2 regions of the Mycobacterium sp. NGS67 genome follow, and region 1 is predicted to be linked to the other one. Evidence: riboswitches for the same ligand, from Rfam matches in the RefSeq annotation. Region 1 holds a riboswitch; the other holds the start of a gene.
The links. A riboswitch is a leader RNA that binds a small molecule or an ion and turns the genes downstream of it on or off. The one in region 1 is predicted to bind magnesium.

Region 1 (9,311 bases):
ATCAACGCGGTAGCGCTCGGTGCGCAAGAAGGTGCGGAGGTGCCGGGGATGGGGTCGGGTGCGGGGAACGCGCTGCCGATTCCCGCGGATGCTCCTGGGAACCCCATCAGCCTTCCGCCGTTGACCGACACCGCCACGGTGTCGATGACCACCGGCGCCGGGGTGACGGCGGCGACCAATCAGTCGGCAGTGGTGGGTCGTTTGTCGGTTCCGCAAACCTGGACGGCCGCGACCGCCGTGGCCAATTACGCCGGCACCGCCAACCCGGGCGGGGGCTGGACGAGTAATGCGGTCGCTCCCGAGGCCGCGGCGGGCATGCCGGGAGTACCCGGCGTGCCGATCGGGGGCATGTACGGCAACAACTTCGGTAATCCGCCGCGGTACGGATTCCGGCCGACGATCATGGGGCGCCCGCCGGCTGCTGGATGACAGGAGGGAGCAACCGCGAAGTTGGACCGACAGTCGTCCAACGGTTGGTCGAAGGAGGTGCCGGTATTGGATTTCGGAGCACTCCCACCTGAAGTCAACTCTCTACGTATGTACACCGGGCCCGGCTCGGCGCCGATGCTGGCCGCGATGCAGGCCTGGGACGCGATTGCCGCCGAAATGCATTCCAGCGCAACAGCATACGAGTCGGTGATCTCGGGCTTGATCAGCGAAGGCTGGCTGGGCCCGACTGCCGCGACGATGGCGGCCGCGGTCGCGCCCTATCTGACCTGGATGAGCGTGACCGGGTGGCGGGCCGCGCAGACGGCCAGTCAGGCCGCGGCGGCAGCGGCCGCGTTCGAGACGGCATTCGCCTTGACGGTGCCACCGGGTGTCGTGGCGGCCAACCGGGCGCGCCTGATCGCACTGGTCGCCACCAACTTTCTGGGCATCAACGCGCCGGCGATAGCGGCCACCGAGGCGGAATACGCCGAGATGTGGGCACAGGACGCCACGGCGATGTACGGCTACGCCGCCAGCGCCGCAGCCGCTGCCGTGCTCACACCGTTCGGCGCACCCGACGAGACCACCAGCCCGTCGGGACCGGCCGACCAGGCCGCCGCGGCGAACGATCCCGTTGGCCAACTGCTGCAGGAACTCGCCGCGCCGGCCGCACCCCTGGACATCCTTCCCCAGTCGGGCCTACTCGTCGACGTCCTGAACTTCCTGGACGGCAACGACGGGAATCCCTACGGGATCTTCCTCAACTCCACTCTGTTCAACGGGATCTTCTCAGCCGGCTACCCGGCGCCGGCTCTGCTCGTGCCCGTGGTCACCGACGCGATAGCAGACGTCAACGCGGTGACACTGGCCCAAGAAGCGGCCAACTCGATCCCGCCGGCGGGTCCCGATGCCGGCAACGCGACCTGGTCGGGCGCGACGGTCGCCCGATCGGCTACGGGCAGCGTCGCGGCCGGAGCCAACCAGGCGTCGTTGGTCGGGCGACTGTCGGTGCCACCGAGTTGGACTTCGGCCGTCGAGGCCGGCAATCGCAGCGGCGTCGGGTCAGTGCCCGGTCCGTCCGGCACGGCTGCCGCGGCCGCGACCGGCGTCCCCGGCATGCCGGGCATGCCGGTAGCCAGTCCCTACGCACGCCACTACGGCAACGGACCCCGCTACGGCGCGAAGCTGACGATAATGCCGCGTCCACCGGCCGCCGGATAACGATTTTTTCGCCGACGACGGCATCCCGAGTCCCGGCATATTCGGGTACCCATAAGCCCATATTCGCCGGGTATGGAATTCCTCAGCCGAATTGCATAATGCCCGGAGTTTTGAGTTGACGCGACGCGCTTGGAGTGCCACTATGGCTTTCGCATGCACCTCGCTAGGTGAGGCGTCTGCACGGACATAGGCCACTGACCTCGAACGTCGAAAGACGCCCAGGGTCAGGACAGCTCTTCCCGGCTTAAGGGTTGAGCCCAAGTGGCTTCCAGCGTTTCCGCTGGATACGCCGTGTGGTGCCAAAGCTCTGTCGAGAGGGGTGCTTGGTCCGGCTGGGCTCGTCTGCCCGCCGGACCTCATCCCTGCGTGTCGTGCGCCCGGCATCCCCGCATGCCACGACCCAGAGGAGGTGAGAGCGGAGTGAGTCCCGACGACAGTCCCTATCCGAGATCGAAGACCATTTCGTTTCGATCCGACCCGGGCATTGTTTTCGCAATCTGATCGCTGTTTCCGATAAACGCGACCCGCGCTCGCCGACTTTGCGATGCGCTTAATTGGTGTGCGCGGAAATAACCGCAGAATTGCTATTTCGGCGACCCGAGTCGGACTCGTTCATCGACATCTCGGGTCGCCCGGTGCCGTCACCGCGCCCGGCGTCCCTCGACCGGCCGAGGAGGCACCGATGACCGCCGCACTGGATTTTGCCGCGTTGCCGCCCGAAGTGAATTCCGCGCGCATGTACGCCGGGGCCGGGTCGGCGCCGATGCTGGCTGCTGCGTCGGCGTGGAACGGGTTGGCTGCTGAGCTGCGTGCCACCGCGCTGGCCTATGACGCGGTGCTGTCCGCGCTGACCGGGGAAGAATGGTTCGGCCCGGCATCGGCATCGATGGCCGCCGCGGCAATGCCGTACGTGGCCTGGTTGAGCTCCGCCGCGGCGCAGGCCGAGCAGACCGCCGCGCAAGCCGAAGCCGCGATGGCGGCCTACGAAGCAGCATTCGCCGCCACCGTGCCCCCACCGCTGATCGCGGCCAACCGGGCTCAGCTGGCGGCACTGATCGCCACGAACGTCATCGGTCAGAACACTCCCGCGATCGCCGCGACCGAAGCCCTCTACCTCGAGATGTGGGCGCAGGATGCCGCCGCGATGTACGGCTACGCGGCCTCGGCGGCGGCAGCCACCGAGCTGAGCCCGTTCGTCGAACCCCAGCAGGCCACCAGCGCCAGCGGACTCGCGGCGCAGGCCGCGGCGGTCGACCAAGCGGTCGGCGGGTCAGCCGTCTCAGCGCACAGCACGCTCTCACAGCTGATGTCTGCCGTACCGGGCGCACTGCAGGGACTGTCCGGCGCCGACGGCGGTGCGGGCTTGTCGGACGTCGCGAACGCGTTGCTGACCGGAACCGGGTCCTCGAGTTGGGGCGACCTTCTGGAGGTGTGGGGTCCCAACGCCAACATCTGGAACACGATCACGTCGACGGGCATTTTCACGCCGGGCTCCACCGTCGGGACCCTGTCGAGCTTGTTCGGTGCCTCGGCGATGTCCGACGTGGCCGGCACCGCCGCGGACGTCTTTCCTGCGGCGGTCGGTGAGACTGCATCGCTCGAATCCGTACGCGGGATCAGCCCGATGGCCACGGCGGCGGCCGGCAATGCCGGCAGCATAGGCAGGCTCTCGGTGCCGCCAGGGTGGACCGCGACCGCCCCGGTGGCCGGCCCGCTGCATTCGGCGCTCGGGGGGACACCCATGATCGCCCCGCCGCCGGCAGGCACCCCAGGCATGCCCGGGGTTCCGCTGGGCAACGTCGCGGGCCAGTCCTTCGGTCGGGCCGTCCCACAGTACGGGTTCCGGCCCACCGTGGTGGCCCGCTCGCCGGCTGCGGGATGACGCGGGGCGGGCGCTACCTCGAGCCGTAGCGCCCTTCCCAGCAAACGGTGGTTTGCCGTTGTCGTTGCCTTCGGCGCGCCGGCGCGTCAGGGCAGTGACCACCATCACTTCACCGGTGAAACCGGGCGATCACGACTGCCTTGATGTGATTGGCGGCATTGGCGTCGAATGCAGGGCAGGACGCTCGAATCGATCTCGTCTGAACGGATTTTCGTGGTCGTCGACGTTTCTTGATTTCCGTGCACACATTCGGTGCATTTATCCCGGTAAAAATTGGTTCCGTCGCAGACTTTGTATTTGCCGGTTAACAAACGTTGCGGTGAGTTCACAACCAGTCAGGCGGCACGGAGATCCCTCGTTTACCTCGCGATTACGTCAGCGGAACGCCGCGAAAATAACTCTCCGTGAGCATATCTTTTGCCAGGCCCAAGCCTGAAGCGAACTTCACGGGGTCGAACCCTTACCGGCGCGGCGACGCTGCAGCGCACCGACACCAACACAGCCGGCAAGACATACGGGGGTGCTACGCATGGACTACGGAGCGCTGCCGCCCGAGATCAACTCCGGGCGCATGTACACCGGTCCCGGCGCCGGTCCGATGCTGGCAGCGGCACTGGCCTGGGACGAGCTCGGCGCCGAATTGCACACCACCGCAGTCAATTACGCATCGGTGATCGACGGATTGGTCGTCGGGTCGTGGCAGGGCCCGACGGCGATGGCGATGGCCGCCGCGGCCGGACCCTTCGTGTCATGGATCCACGCCACCGCCGTCCGCGCCGCGGAGGCGTCCGCACAAGCCAACGCTGCCGCCTCGGCATACGAAACCGCTTTTGTGGCAACCGTTCCGCCCCCGGTGATCGCCGCCAACCGCGCGCAGCTGTCGGTTCTGATCGCCACCAATATCTTCGGACAGAACACTCCCGCCATCGCCGCGACCGAAGCCCACTATCTGCAGATGTGGGCCCAGGACGCCATGGCCATGTACGACTACGCCGCCACGTCGGTTGCCGCCAGCCAATTGACACCGTTTACCGAGCCGCCGCAAACCACCAGCGCGTCGGGCACCGCGGCGCAGGCGGCGGCGACCGCTCAGATCACCGGTAACTCCGCGGCCGCGGTGTCGCTGCCCGCGGCGCTCGGTGACGATCTGGCGAACTGGAACACCATCATGGGGACCCTCACCGGACCGTTCTCGCTGCAGGGCTGGACTTCCATTCCGGGTGGCCCGTTCTTGTCCTTCGGACAGCTCTACGCCTCCGCGCAGAACGTGCAGGGACTGCAATCCTTCTTCGCACCGGCACAACCCGTGACCGGCGCACTGGCACCGATCGCAGAGTCGATCAGTCCGCATCTGTCGTCGGCAGCAAGCCCGGCCGCGGCCACCATGGGCCGCGCGGCCCTGGTGGGCGGCATGTCGGTGCCCCAGGGCTGGACGACGGCGGCACCGGCGATGAGAGCCGTTACCGCAGCACTGTCCAGCACCTTGACCGCAGTACCCGCCGCCGCACCGGCCGCGGAGGCCGGCGTGTTCGGACAGATGGCCCTGTCCAGCCTTGCCGGGCGCAGCCTCGCGGCTGCGATCAGCGGCTCGCGCGGCGGCAGTGCTGCCGTGGCGACGTCGCTGGGCGGTGTCATCGCGGAGGCCGACCCGGCGGCGGCCATGATCTTCGTGCTCCCGCCGCTCGAGGACTGATTTCGATGCAGTTTCCAGGCAGGGGGTGACCGGGGATGTTCTACGCAGCGTTTCCGCCGGAGGTCAATTCGGGCCGCATGTACACCGGGCCGGGATCGGGACCCCTGCTCGCCGCCGCGGCCGCCTGGGACGGCCTGGCCGCCGACCTGCAGGCCACCGCCGCGTCGTATGCGGCGGTGATCGCGAATCTGACCAGCGGTCCCTGGGTGGGTCCGTCGTCGGTGGCCATGGCCGCCGCGGCGACACCGTATGTGACCTGGATGAGCGGCACCGCCGCGCAGGCCGCCCAGGCCGCGCGCCAGGCCAACGCCGCCGTCGCCGCCTACGAGACGGCCTTCGCCGGGCACGTGCCGCCGGCCGAGATCGCCGCCAACCGCAGTCAACTCGCCTCGTTGGTGGCGACGAACATATTCGGGCAGAACACCGCGGCGATCGCCGCGGTCGAGGCGCAGTACGGCGACATGTGGGCACAGGACGCCGTCGCGATGGACGGCTATGCGGCCTCGTCCGCGACAGCGAGCGAAGTGACCCCGTTCGTCGAGCCACCGCAGATAGTCGACGCGTCGGGGCTGGCGAACCAGGCCGCGGCGACCGGGCGGGCCGCGGGCACCGCGGCAGGCACGGCCGCGCAAACGATCCTGTCGGCCGGTAATCCGGTATCGGGGATCCTGGAAGTGCTGGCCGGCCTCAGCACCGACTACACCACCACCGTCACCGGACTGCTCAACGGCCTCTTCGGGTCAAGTGGCGCATCGACTTTCACGACGCTGTACTCCGCGGTGAAGGTTCCGCTGAGTTTCAGCACCCAGTTCAACAACGTGGGGTTGCTGGCCAACTTTCCGGCATCGCAGTTCCTCAAATTCGGCCCGAAGTCGGCGTCCGCACTCGGCGAACTGCCCAAGGACGCGCTGGGCGGCGGCTTGACGCCGCACTGGGGTCGCGGCTGGCTGACCGGCGGCATATCTCCTAGCGCCACAGCCAATTTCGGACGCGGGACCCTGGTGGGAGCGCTGACGGTGCCGCCCAGTTGGACCGCCAACACTCCGGCCATCAGAACGGTTGCCGCGGCTCTGTCTGCCGCCGGACCGCAACCTGTGCCGGCCGCCGAACTCGGGCAGGGCACCTTGTTGAGTTCGGTGTCGGCGGCGGGTATGGCCGGAAGCGCCTGGGGCGCCGGCGCTTTGCGTCCGGCGACGAGTGCGCGCAGTCGCCTCAAGCCGGTCACAGACGATCTGAAATCGCCGGAGATGCTCAGACGCATGGTGGCGCGGATCTCCGAGCGTCCGGACAGCGTCCAGCACCACACCGTGGACAAGGAGGGTCTGGACAGCCTTCTGGAACATCTGGCGAAAATGCCCGGCATCCATGCCGTGCATCTGACGAATGGTGACAGAGCCAAACTCTGACCGCCCGATACCCGGTCAGGCTGACGAAGAGGAGAACTCGTGTCGCGTATGGTGATGGCGCCGGTGCTGGCATGCCTCATGATCGGCCTTGCTGCACCGGCATACGGCGATCCAGGCGACGACGCGGGTTTCCTGGGCGCGTTGCGTGACGCCGACATCGGCTACAGCAATCCCGGACAGGTGATCGGCTCCGCCCAAGCGGTGTGCACCTGCTTGAACAACGGTGAGTCGGGCTTCGAGCTGGTACATGACGTCAAAAAGCGCAACCCGGGCTTCAGTCTGGACGCCGCAGCCGAGTTCGCCGTCATTTCGGCCAGATACTATTGCCCACAACAGCTCGTCCGCAGCTGACCGGTAAACGGCATTTCCCACATCTATCTGTAAGAGCCCCGGCGCGGCTTTGCTGCCGTCAATGACATTTCTTCGCCGAATTAACTCGGAAAAGGAACCGCACGCGTCGAATCGCCGACCGGAATTGCCCGCTATATACGGTCGGCAATTGCCGTTGTACCGAGGATATTCGATGCCTCCCGGGCCATGCGGTTGCTGCTCCAGGCGTGGAATCATGCGGAGTGCTATTGGGATAGCTGGTGAGTTTCGTATGAGTTCGGCAAGCCCCCCGGCGCAGTGGCAAACCCGTGATTACGATGGCTGGCACAGAGGGACCGGAGGGGAATAGATGGACTTCGGGGCGCTGCCGCCAGAAATCAACTCTGGACGAATGTATCTGGGGGCAGGATCCGGACCGATGCTGGCTGCGGCCGCCGCGTGGGACGCATTGGCGGCCGAGTTGCACTCCAGCGCAGCGGCCTACAGCTCGACGGTCGACGGGTTGGCCGTCGGCTCGTGGCACGGGCCGGCAGCTATGTCGATGGCGACGGCGGCCGCGCCGTATATCGCGTGGATGACCGCGACAGCGACGCAAGCGGAGCACACGGGCACCCAGGCCAAACTCGCCGCGGGCGCATACGAGGCCGCCTTCGCGGCGACCGTGCCCCCGCCCGTCATCGAGGCCAACCGCGCGCTGCTGATGACGTTGATCGCCACCAACATCCTCGGGCAGAACACCGCCGCGATCGCCGCCACCGAAGCGCAGTACGCAGAGATGTGGGCGCAGGACGCTGCCGCCATGTACGCCTACGCGGCGTCCTCGGCGGCCGCCACGCAGTTGACGCCGTTCACCGAACCACCGGAGACCACCGACCCTTCGGGCGCGGCCAGGCAAACCGCGGCGGTATCCGAGGCCGCCGCTGCCTCCGAGATCCAGTCGGGATTGTCCCAACTGATGACCGCGGTGCCCAACGCACTGCAAGACGTGGGTCCGGCGGCAGCCGCTCCGGCGGCGACGACCCCCGTCGGCTCGGTGATCGAAGCGATCTCACCGTTCGCCGTCGGGATCCGGCCGTTCTTCGCTGCCATCACCGGCGCCTACAGTCCCATCATCGGGTTCGTCCTGTTCGGCGGCTGGTGGTTGTTCGCCGGGCAGATTCTGGGTCTGTCGCAGAATGCGCCCGGGGTCGCTTCACTCCTGAACTCCGGCGGGAAGCCGCTGGCCGGTCTGTCGCCGCTGCGCGGCGGCTACGTCGCGTCGGTGCCGGCGGGCGTGTCCGGCGCGATGGGGCAGTCCACGCTGGTCGGGTCGCTCTCGGTGCCGCAAGGCTGGGTGACTGCGGCACCGGTGATGCGGACCATGGCATCGATGCTGCCCGGCGCGAGCGCGGGGGCGCTTCCGGCAATTCCCGCTGCGGCCGAGGGCGGCCTGTTCGGCGAAATGGCCATGGCAAGCCTGGCTGGACGCGCGCTGGCCGGCGCCAGCATCCGCACCACCAGTAGTGGCGCCTCGAGCATCACCGGCGGCGTTGTCGCCGGCGAGGACGTCGCCACCACGGCGACCATCATCGTGATACCGGCGGACTGACCGATGACCTCAGCACACGAAAGGCGCAGCTGATGAGTTTCGCGGTGCGGCCACCGGAGATCATCTCCTGGCAGATTTACACCGGCCCGGGCGCGGGCCCGATGCTCGCGGCCGCCACGGCCTGGGACGCGCTGGCGACCGAACTCCAGTCCACCGCGGCTTCCTACGGTCTGGTCGTCGACGGATTGGCCAACGAGTCGTGGACCGGCCCGTCGTCAGCAGCGATGGCGGCGGCCGCCACCCCCTATGTGGCGTGGATGGCAGCGACGGCGGCGCAGGCCAAGGTGGCGGCCGACCAGGCGAAAGCGGCCGTCAGCGCGTACGAGGCAGTATTCGCCGCGGTGGTACCGCCGGCGGAGATCGCGCTTAACCGCAGCCAGCTGGCGTTGCTGGTCGCGACGAACATTTTCGGCCAGAACACCGCTGCCATCGCCGCCCTGGAGGCGCAGTACGGGGAGATGTGGGCGCAGGACACCGCGGCGATGTTCGCCTACACGAGTGCGTCGGCGGCGGCCGCCAGGCTCGAGCCCTACACCAACCCACCACAAGTCGCCGACCCGGTCGGCCTCGCCAACCAGCAGGCTGCGGTCGGCCAGTCCAGCGCCCTGGCCGCCGGCACCGCGGCCGCGACCGCGGCTGCGACGGCCGCGCCGACCGCCGCACCGGTTTTTCCGTTCGACATCGTCCTGCAGGTCTTCGAAGCTCTCGGCAGCGGCGGCAGCTCGTACATGCAAGCCATGGGCCAGCTCCTCAATACCCTGA
Region 2 (9,311 bases), on a different contig from region 1:
CGGACATGGACATCGCCGTGACGCCGCGTCGGCGCGCCGACGTCAGCGCGTGGGCGGATGAGCGGGCGCGGCTGCCCATCGATCCGGAGTTGGGACCCGGCTGGCACCTCGGGGTGCTGCCGCTCGACGACGGCGGCACCGCGGTGAGTTTGGTGGTCTCGCATGCGGTCGTTGACGCGATCGCGTTCGGGCGGGCGATCGCCGATGCCGCAGAGGGCAAGACGCACGACCTGGGGTATCCGCCCGCGGGGTCGCGCACTCGCCGGCGCGCGTTACGCGAGGACGTCCGGCAAACCGTCAGAGAACTACCAGACGTCGGTCATGCGCTGGTCGCGGTGGCTCGACGGGCCCGGCGCGACCGCAAGGAGCTGACGTCGTCGATCAAAGCGGCGCCAGCTCCACGGCGGACGGCTGACCTGGACCAGACGATTGAGATGCCTGCGCTGACTGCGTATGTCGGTCTGGCGGAATGGGATGGTCTCGCCAAAGCGCTTAATGCCAGTAGTCATTCGCTGGTGGCGGGCGTCGCGTGCCGACTCGCGGTGCGAGTCGGGCGAGTGAACGACGACGGAGCGGTCACGCTGCGACTGGTGGCGAACCTGCGAACCAACGGGGATAACCGCGGCAACGCAATCACGGCCGTCGACGTCGGCGTCGACCCGACCTCCGTGGCGACAGACCTCCGGGAACTGCACCAGAAGATCACGCAGACCATCCTCGGTGCGATGGACAACTCCGACAACGAGTGGTTGGCACCCCTGCCGTTGACGCCATTGACCCCGAAGCGGGTCGTACGGCGACTGGCGGGGGTGGCAGCAGGAGGCGCCACGCTTCCGGTGACTGTCTCCAATATCGGCGACCTGCCTGCGGCGGTGAACCGGCCCGACGGCACGGAAGCCGATGAAGCGCACATGCGACCCTTCGAACCTGGCATGAAGAAAAGCACACTCGAAAACATGGGAGGACAACTGTTGCTGGTTTCGGGGCGGGACCGCGGCAAGATCTTCATCAGGATCTCCGCGTATCTGCTCGGCCGGCCGAATACCAAAGATCAGCTGCGCGAGATCATTGTGAGTACGTTCGCCGAATTCGGTCTGACTCCCGAGATCGACTGGTAGCCGCGCGTTGCGGCGGGGAAGGGCGTATTCGCGAATCTGGGCCATCCGCCAATAGACCGTTTCAGCTTCTGCAGGTGGCGGTCGATGGACTCGTGGGCGATCGGGTTGCTCGAAAGTGAGGCGGTCGCGGTGGTCTTCTCGTAAAGCCACATGTACCCGCGTGCGGCGACCTTCTCATCGTTGAATGGATGTTGATCCGGTCCAGCAGTGCGGCTTTCCCAACAGTTCGGCTCACGCGGCGCAGTCTTCAGGCGAGTAGTGTTGCCAGCCGGGTCGGCTCCCCGATACGCGAACGCGCGAGTCTGTCAGCCTGCGTTCGCGCGGCTCTATAGTTGAAGTTCTCATGACCCAAGCCAGCAAGCCGGCCCGCATACCGCTGCTGCCCGTCGACGAGGCCAGGGCCGCTGCCGACGAGGCGGGCGTCCCGGACTACATGGCCGAACTCAGCATCTTCCAGACGCTGCTGAACCATCCGCGGCTCGCGCGGGTGTTCAACGACATGCTCGCCACGCTGCTGTGGCACGGTGCCCTGGACCACCGCCTGCGCGAATTGGCGATCATGCGGATCGGCTGGCTGACCGGATGCGACTACGAGTGGACCCAGCACTGGCGGGTCGCCTCGCGGCTGGGGGTGTCGGCCGACGACCTGCTCGGAGTTCGGGATTGGCAGGCCTACGAGGGGTTCGGGCCCAGCGAGCGTGCCGTGCTCGCGGCCACCGACGACATTGTGCGCGACGGTGCGATGAGCGCGGCCAGCTGGTCGGCTTGTGAAAGCGAATTTGCCGGTGACACAACAATTCTCATCGAGTTGGTGACCGCGATCGGGGCGTGGCGGATGGTGGCTTCGATCTTGCAGAGTCTGCAGGTCCCGCTGGAGGACGGCGTGGCCAGTTGGCCGCCCGACGGCGTGGCGCCCTAGCCGCCCGACGGCGTGGCGCCGTAGCCGCCCGCGCCGTGGCGCCCTACCCGCCCGCGCCGAGCGTCACGCTAGCGTGACGTTCGGCGTCCGCAGTCACGCTAGCGTGACGCTCGGCGAACGGTCCCGGTCGGCGGCGGCGTAGCTTTGGCGGCATGCGAACCAGGGTCGCCGAGATGCTCGGCGTTGAGTTTCCGATCTGCGCGTTCAGCCACTGCCGGGATGTGGTCGCCGCGGTGACCAATGCGGGGGGATTCGGGGTCCTCGGCGCCACCGCGCACAGCCCGAAACGCCTCGACAGCGAGCTGACCTGGATCGAGGAGCAGACCGGCGGCAAGCCCTACGGGGTGGATCTGCTGTTGCCGCCAAAATACGTCGGCGCCGACACCGGCGGGATCAACGCACGCCAGGCCCAGGACCTACTCCCCGAAGAGCACCGCGCGTTCGTCGACGAGTTGCTGACCCGCTACGGGGTAGGGCAGCACGCCGATACCGAAGAGGCGATCCGGGGCGGACTCAACATCTCGCCACGAGGCTACGAACCGCTGCTGGAGGTGGCGTTCGCCCACAACATCCGGTTGATCGCCAGCGCGCTCGGGCCGCCGCCGCACGACCTGGTCGAGCGGGCTCACCGCCATGACGTGCTGGTCGCCGCCCTGGCCGGAACCACCGAACATGCCCGTCGGCACGCCGCAGCCGGTGTAGACCTGATCGTCGCGCAGGGCACCGAGGCGGGCGGTCACACCGGTGACGTGGCCAGCATGGTGCTGGTGCCCGAAGTGGTCGACGCGGTGGCGCCGACGCCGGTACTGGCCGCCGGCGGGATCGCGCGAGGCCGCCAGATCGCCGCGGCGCTGGCCTTGGGCGCCGAGGGTGTCTGGTGCGGATCGGTGTGGCTGACCACCGAAGAGGCCGAGACCGCGCCGGTGGTCAAGGACAAGTTTCTGGCGGCGAGCTCGTCGGACACGGTGCGTTCCAGGTCGTTGACCGGGAAGCCGGCGCGGATGCTGCGCACCTCGTGGACCGACGAATGGGAGCGCCCCGACACTCCCGACCCGCTGGGTATGCCGCTGCAGACCGCGCTGGTCACCGACTCGCAGGTGCGGATCAACCAGGCCGCGGCTCATCCGGGCGCGAAGGCGCGGGAGCTGGCCACCTACTTCGTCGGTCAGGTGGTCGGCTCGCTGGATCGGGTGCGGCCGACGCGGGCGGTGGTGCTGGACATGGTCGAGGAGTACATCGACACCATCGGACGGTTGGACGGTTTGACTGACTGACCCGTGCCGTCGTCGAGCGTGCAGCCACTGCGAAAAACCTTGCGAATTTTCGCAGTAGCTACACGCTCGGCGAAAAGAGTGTGATCGTGCCCACATCTGCAGGTAGCACTGCATGAAAGATTGCGACACGGACGGTGGGGCGCGTTGACCGCGCGGGCCGAGTGGTGCATGATCGGTCGGGCAAGCACCTCGTTAGGTGAGGCGGCTACACGAACATAGGCCACTGACCCCGAACGTCGAAAGACGCCCCGGGTCAGGACAGCTCTTCCCGGCTTAAGGGTTGAGCCCAGGTGGCTTCCGGTTTATCGGACACGTCGGGTAGTGCCAAAGCTCTGACGAGAGGGGTGCGGATTTCCGGCATTCGCCGGATTCTGTTCTCCTTTGTGTGCACACTGACAACAGTGTTTGTCGTGACCGAGAGGAGGTGAGGGACGCATGAGTTCCAGTGGCAGTCCGGGTCGATATCCGGGCGTGATTTCGTCCCTGACCGATCTTCGGTGCGGCGTTCTCGGCTGAGACGCCACTAGATCGGAGCCGGTGCGGGGCGGGATCTACCAAGAATTCCTTGAGGTCCACCTGTAATCGTTGGCTATCCGCTAGGAGGCGATCATGACCAGCGCTCTGTATGACGAAGTTGTAACCATCCCCGCTGCCCCTCGGCTGCACGTGGTGCGCGACGTACCCGCGGCCCCGGCGCCGAAGAAGACGGCAACCCGGATCGGCGCAGCCGGCAGCGACCCGCTGGTCGACGGCGCCGCCCGCCTGCTCAGCGTTCCGCTGCGGCACATGTACGCCGCGCTGTGGCGCATCGGCGTTCTCGAGGTGCAGGCGTAACGCATGGACAGCGAGCAACTCTGGACTCCGAGGGGCTAGCCGACTGCGGGTGCGTCCTGCGGTGAGCTAGCTCCTCGGAGTCCATTAGAATTTCTTGTTGGCGTCGATCCGGCCATCACCGGGGAGCTTTCGGAAGAACAGCCAGTGCGGCCCACTAGAACCGAACGGGTAGGCCCGTCACAGCCTTTCGAGCGGTCACGCGTGAGCGTGGCAAGCGGGGTGGTACCGCGGCGCTTGCGCATCCGCGCATCGTCGTCCCCGGCCTGAAGGTGGCTACAGGGAGACGACGCACGTGACCGACCAGGCTTACCCGAAGCTGGCCAGCGGGGCGCCCGATTTTCCGGCACTCGAACTCGAGGTGCTCGACTACTGGTTCCGCGACGACACCTTTCGCGCCAGCATCGCCAACCGGGACGGCGCAACCGAATACGTCTTCTACGACGGTCCGCCGTTCGCCAACGGGCTGCCGCACTACGGGCATCTGCTGACCGGCTACGTCAAGGACATCGTGCCGCGCTACCGCACCATGCGCGGGGACAAGGTGGAGCGCCGATTCGGTTGGGACACCCACGGTTTGCCCGCGGAGCTGGAGGTCGAGCGGCAGCTGGGCATCACCGACAAGTCGCAGATCGACTCGATGGGCATCGCCGCGTTCAACGACGCGTGCCGCGCCTCGGTGTTGCGCTACACCGACGAATGGCAGCAGTACGTCACCCGTCAGGCCCGCTGGGTCGACTTCGACAATGACTACAAGACACTGGATCTGTCCTATATGGAGTCGGTGATCTGGGCGTTCAAACAACTGTGGGACAAGGGCCTGGCCTATGAGGGCTACCGGGTGTTGCCGTACTGCTGGCGCGACGAAACACCGTTGTCCAACCACGAACTGCGGATGGACGACGACGTCTACCAGAGCCGCCAGGACCCCGCCCTGACAGTGGGATTCAAGGTGACGGGCGGTCCGCTGGATGGCGCGTATCTGCTGATCTGGACGACGACCCCGTGGACGCTGCCGTCGAACCTCGCCGTCGCGGTCAATCCCGACGTGAGCTATGTGCAGGTGCAGGCCGGCGGCCGGCGTTTCGTGCTGGCCGAGGCGCGGCTGGCCGCCTACGCGCGCGAGTTGGGGGAGGAGCCTGAGGTGCTGGGGACGTACCCCGGCGCAGAGCTGCTGGGCACCCGCTATCTGCCGCCGTTCCCTTATTTCACCGACTCGCACAACGCTTTTCAGGTCCTGCCCGCCGACTTCGTCACCACCGAGGACGGCACCGGCCTGGTGCACATGGCGCCGGCCTACGGCGAGGACGACATGGCGACCACCGACCCCGTCGGCATCGTGCCCGTCACCCCCGTCGACGCCAAGGGCCGCTTCGACGCCACCGTCCCGGATTACCAGGGACAGCACGTCTTCGAGGCCAACCCACAGATCATCCGCGACCTGAAGGCCGGCGGCGGACCCGCCGCCGAGAACGGTGCGGTGCTGCTGCGCCACGAGACCTACGAGCACCCGTACCCACACTGCTGGCGCTGCCGAAACCCGTTGATCTACCGGGCGGTGTCGTCGTGGTTCGTGCGGGTCACCCAGTTCCGCGACCGCATGGTCGAGCTCAACCAGCAGATCACCTGGTATCCCGAGCACGTCAAGGACGGGCAGTTCGGCAAGTGGCTGCAGGGTGCCCGGGACTGGTCGATCTCGCGAAACCGCTACTGGGGCACGCCGATTCCGGTGTGGAAGTCCGATGATCCCGCCTATCCGAGAATCGACGTCTACGGCAGCCTCGACGAGCTGGAGCGTGACTTCGGGGTACGTCCGGACAACCTGCACCGGCCCTACATCGACGAACTCACCCGGCCCAACCCCGACGACCCCTCCGGCGCCAGCACGATGCGCCGCATCAGCGACGTACTCGACGTATGGTTCGACTCGGGCTCGATGCCGTACGCCCAGGTGCACTACCCGTTCGAGAACGGCGAGTGGTTCTTGGGCGGGGCGGCGGGAGAGGGGGAAGCCCACTATCCGGGCGACTTCATCGTCGAGTACATCGGCCAGACCCGCGGCTGGTTCTACACCCTGCACGTGCTGGCCACCGCGCTGTTCGACCGGCCGTCGTTCAAAACCTGTGTGGCACACGGGATCGTGTTAGGCTCCGACGGCCAGAAGATGAGCAAGTCGCTGCGCAACTACCCGGACGTCACCGAGGTGTTTGACCGCGACGGCTCCGATGCCATGCGCTGGTTTTTGATGGCGTCGCCGATCTTGCGGGGCGGCAACCTGATCGTCACCGAGCAGGGCATCCGCGACGGGGTGCGACAGGTGCTGCTGCCGTTCTGGAACGCCTACAGCTTTTTGGCGCTCTATGCGCCGAAAGTCGGTACCTGGCGCACCGATTCGACGAATGTGCTGGACCGTTACATCCTGGCCAAGCTGGCGGTGCTGCGCGACGACCTGACCGACGCGCTGGATGTCTGCGACATCTCCGGGGCGTGCGAACAGCTGCGCCAGTTCACCGAGGCGTTGACGAATTGGTATGTGCGACGGTCGCGTTCGCGGTTCTGGGTGGAGGACGCCGACGCGATCGACACCCTGCACACGGTGCTGGAGGTCACCGCGCGGCTGGCCGCGCCGCTGCTGCCGTTGGTGACCGAGATGATCTGGCGGGGTCTTACGGGTGGGCGTTCGGTGCATTTGACGGATTGGCCGCAGTCGTCAGAACTGCCGGCCGACCCCGAGTTGGTGACCGCGATGGATCAGGTTCGTGAGGTGTGTTCGGCGGCATCCTCGCTGCGCAAGGCCAAGAAGCTCCGGGTACGGCTGCCGTTGCCGAAACTGACTGTGGCGGTGGAGAATCCGGACAGCCTGCGGCCCTTCGCCGATTTGATCGGCGATGAACTCAACGTCAAGCACGTGGAACTGACCGACGCGATCGACACCTACGGGCGGTTCGAACTCACCGTCAACGCCCGCGTCGCCGGACCGCGGCTGGGCAAAGACGTGCAGGCGGCGATCAAAGCCGTCAAGGCCGGCGACGGCGTCGTCAACCCCGACGGCACCCTGACAGCCGGGCCGGCGGTGCTGCAGCCCGACGAGTACAGCTCGCGACTGGTCGCCGCCGACCCCGAGTTCACCGCCGCGCTGCCTGGTGGGGCCGGACTGGTGGTGCTGGACGGGACGGTGACCCCGGAATTGGAAGCCGAAGGCTGGGCCAAGGACCGCATCCGCGAACTGCAGGAGCTGCGGAAGTCGACCGGCCTGGAGGTGTCCGACCGGATCAACGTGGTGATTGCCGTGCCCGCCGAGCGCGAAGCGTGGGCGCGTACGCACCGCGACCTGATCGCGGGCGAAATCCTGGCGACCACTTTCGAATTCGGCGAACCGGACGAGGCCGCGGAGATCGGCGACGGGGTGCGGGTCGGCATCGCCAAAGTGTGACGAACAGACGCAAAGGCCCCCATTTCCGGTCGGAAATGGGGGCCTTTGCGTCTGTTCGCGCCGGAAATGGTGACTAGAGCAGGCCGCCTAGGAGGGGCGGAGTGGAGCCGCCGCCCAGCCCCGGCAGCAGACCCGGCAGACCCGGCAGGCCGGGCAACCCGGGCAGAGTCGGCAAGCCAGGCAAGCCCGGCAGCCCCAGACCGCCTAGCCCGCCCAGCAGACCTCCCAGATCCGGCAAGCCGCCCAACAAGCCGCCCAAGTTGCCCAACCCGCCCAGCAAACCGCCCAAGTCGGGCAGGCCGCTGCCCAGCCCGCCGAGCACGTCGCGCAGCCCGTTCGTCACACCGCTCAGGTTCGGCAGTGAGCCGATGCCCGGCAGGACTACCTCCGGCAACGGAACCAGCGGGCCGAGCATCGGCGGCGCACCTATCGCTTCGGCCAACTGCTGTGGCGCGTAGAGCAACAAACCGGGCAGGATTCCGCCGGTGGGGGTGCCGCCCAGCGGGATGGACAACAACGGGGTCGGGCTTGCCAGCGGGTTCACCACCAGCGTCGTCGTGGACAGTGGCGTGAGGATTCCGCCGAGCGGGATCTGCGCCGTCAGCGGGACGGTAACGCCGGGGAGCGGGCCGACGCCCAACGGCAGGGTCACACCCGGTAGGCCCAAACCGAAGGAGACCTGACCATTCAGGAAGCCATCGGTCACGACCGCCGGAGCCGTCAAGACCGCGACGAGAGCCCCGAAACCGTCCCCGCTCTGCACCGCACTGCCGAACGCCGAGGCGACGGAGACGACCGCGCTGCCCGTCGTGATCGGCGAACCGATGAAGTCAATGCCCAACGCGATCGGGAATCCGAAGAAGGCCGCCCCCAATTCCAAAGCGCCGAGCTGGTTCAATCCAACCGTCAACGGATTGATGTTCGTGCCGACCGAGTACGAGAAATCGGTGATAGTCGACAACACGTTGACGAAGTTCTGACCGATTCGAGCCGGTATCGACGCGATCGGCGTGAGGTCGCCCGGGATCAGGCTGAACGCCCCACTGCTCAAATGCTGACCCGCGTTCGAGAATGCCGAAGTGACGATTGCCCCGTAGCTGATCTGATTGGCGACGAACTGCCGCAGGAAGGGGAACGGATTGGCGGCCAGGCCGTTGCCGAGGCTCTGCAGATTCGCGACGGTGTTGCTGAACAGTCGCTCGTAAGGTCCGGTGATCGCGGCCAAGCTGACCGGCGTGGGTCCGGGCGTCGGACCGAAGACACCAGGCAGCAATGCGTTGAGGGAGGGAATACCGAGGCCGCCCAACAGTCCACCCGGATTGACCAATCCGAGGCCGCCCAACAGCCCGCCGGGACCAGTCAGGCCATCCAGGATCGACGCCGCCGGTAACGCCGCCGCAGCCGCCGGCGCGGCGCTTGCCAGCAGCTGTTGGGCTATCGCGGTTTCCGTGCTGAGGTAAGCGCCCACACTCGAATTCAGCGCCCTGACGAATTCCGCATGGAAAGCCTGAGTGCGAGCGCTGATCGCCTGAAATTCCTCGCCGAAATCGCCGAACATCGCGGCGATGACACCGGAGACTTCGTCGGCGGCGGCGGGCGCGAGACCGGTGGTCACACCGGCTACGGAATTCGAGGCTTCGGTCAATGCAGCGCGTATGCCCGCTAATTCCTGCGCGGCGACCTGAACCCAATCCGGTGAAACGACGAATGACATAGCCAACTCCCTCGACCCCGAT

Region 2: linked by a shared signal. The riboswitch ahead of AC5Y4D_RS06985 (Rv1535 family protein) and the one ahead of AC5Y4D_RS03855 (PPE family protein) in region 1 are both predicted to bind magnesium.

What each region holds. Positions count from the first base shown of each region.
Region 1 is NZ_JCALCF010000003.1:196,569-205,879, reverse strand. Features, by position in the region: gene AC5Y4D_RS03865 (PPE family protein) at 1-429, shown strand, start outside; gene AC5Y4D_RS03860 (PPE family protein) at 496-1,650, shown strand; M-box (ykoK) riboswitch at 1,803-1,976, shown strand; gene AC5Y4D_RS03855 (PPE family protein) at 2,333-3,532, shown strand; gene AC5Y4D_RS03850 (PPE family protein) at 4,062-5,225, shown strand; gene AC5Y4D_RS03845 (PPE family protein) at 5,261-6,631, shown strand; gene AC5Y4D_RS03840 (DUF732 domain-containing protein) at 6,680-6,982, shown strand; gene AC5Y4D_RS03835 (PPE family protein) at 7,311-8,549, shown strand; gene AC5Y4D_RS03830 (PPE family protein) at 8,582-9,311, shown strand, end outside.
Region 2 is NZ_JCALCF010000006.1:25,161-34,471, reverse strand. Features, by position in the region: gene AC5Y4D_RS07000 (type I polyketide synthase) at 1-1,118, shown strand, start outside; gene AC5Y4D_RS06995 (carboxymuconolactone decarboxylase family protein) at 1,462-2,037, shown strand; gene AC5Y4D_RS06990 (NAD(P)H-dependent flavin oxidoreductase) at 2,190-3,311, shown strand; M-box (ykoK) riboswitch at 3,493-3,662, shown strand; gene AC5Y4D_RS06985 (Rv1535 family protein) at 3,921-4,145, shown strand; gene ileS (isoleucine--tRNA ligase) at 4,438-7,575, shown strand; gene AC5Y4D_RS06975 (PE family protein) at 7,649-9,289, opposite strand.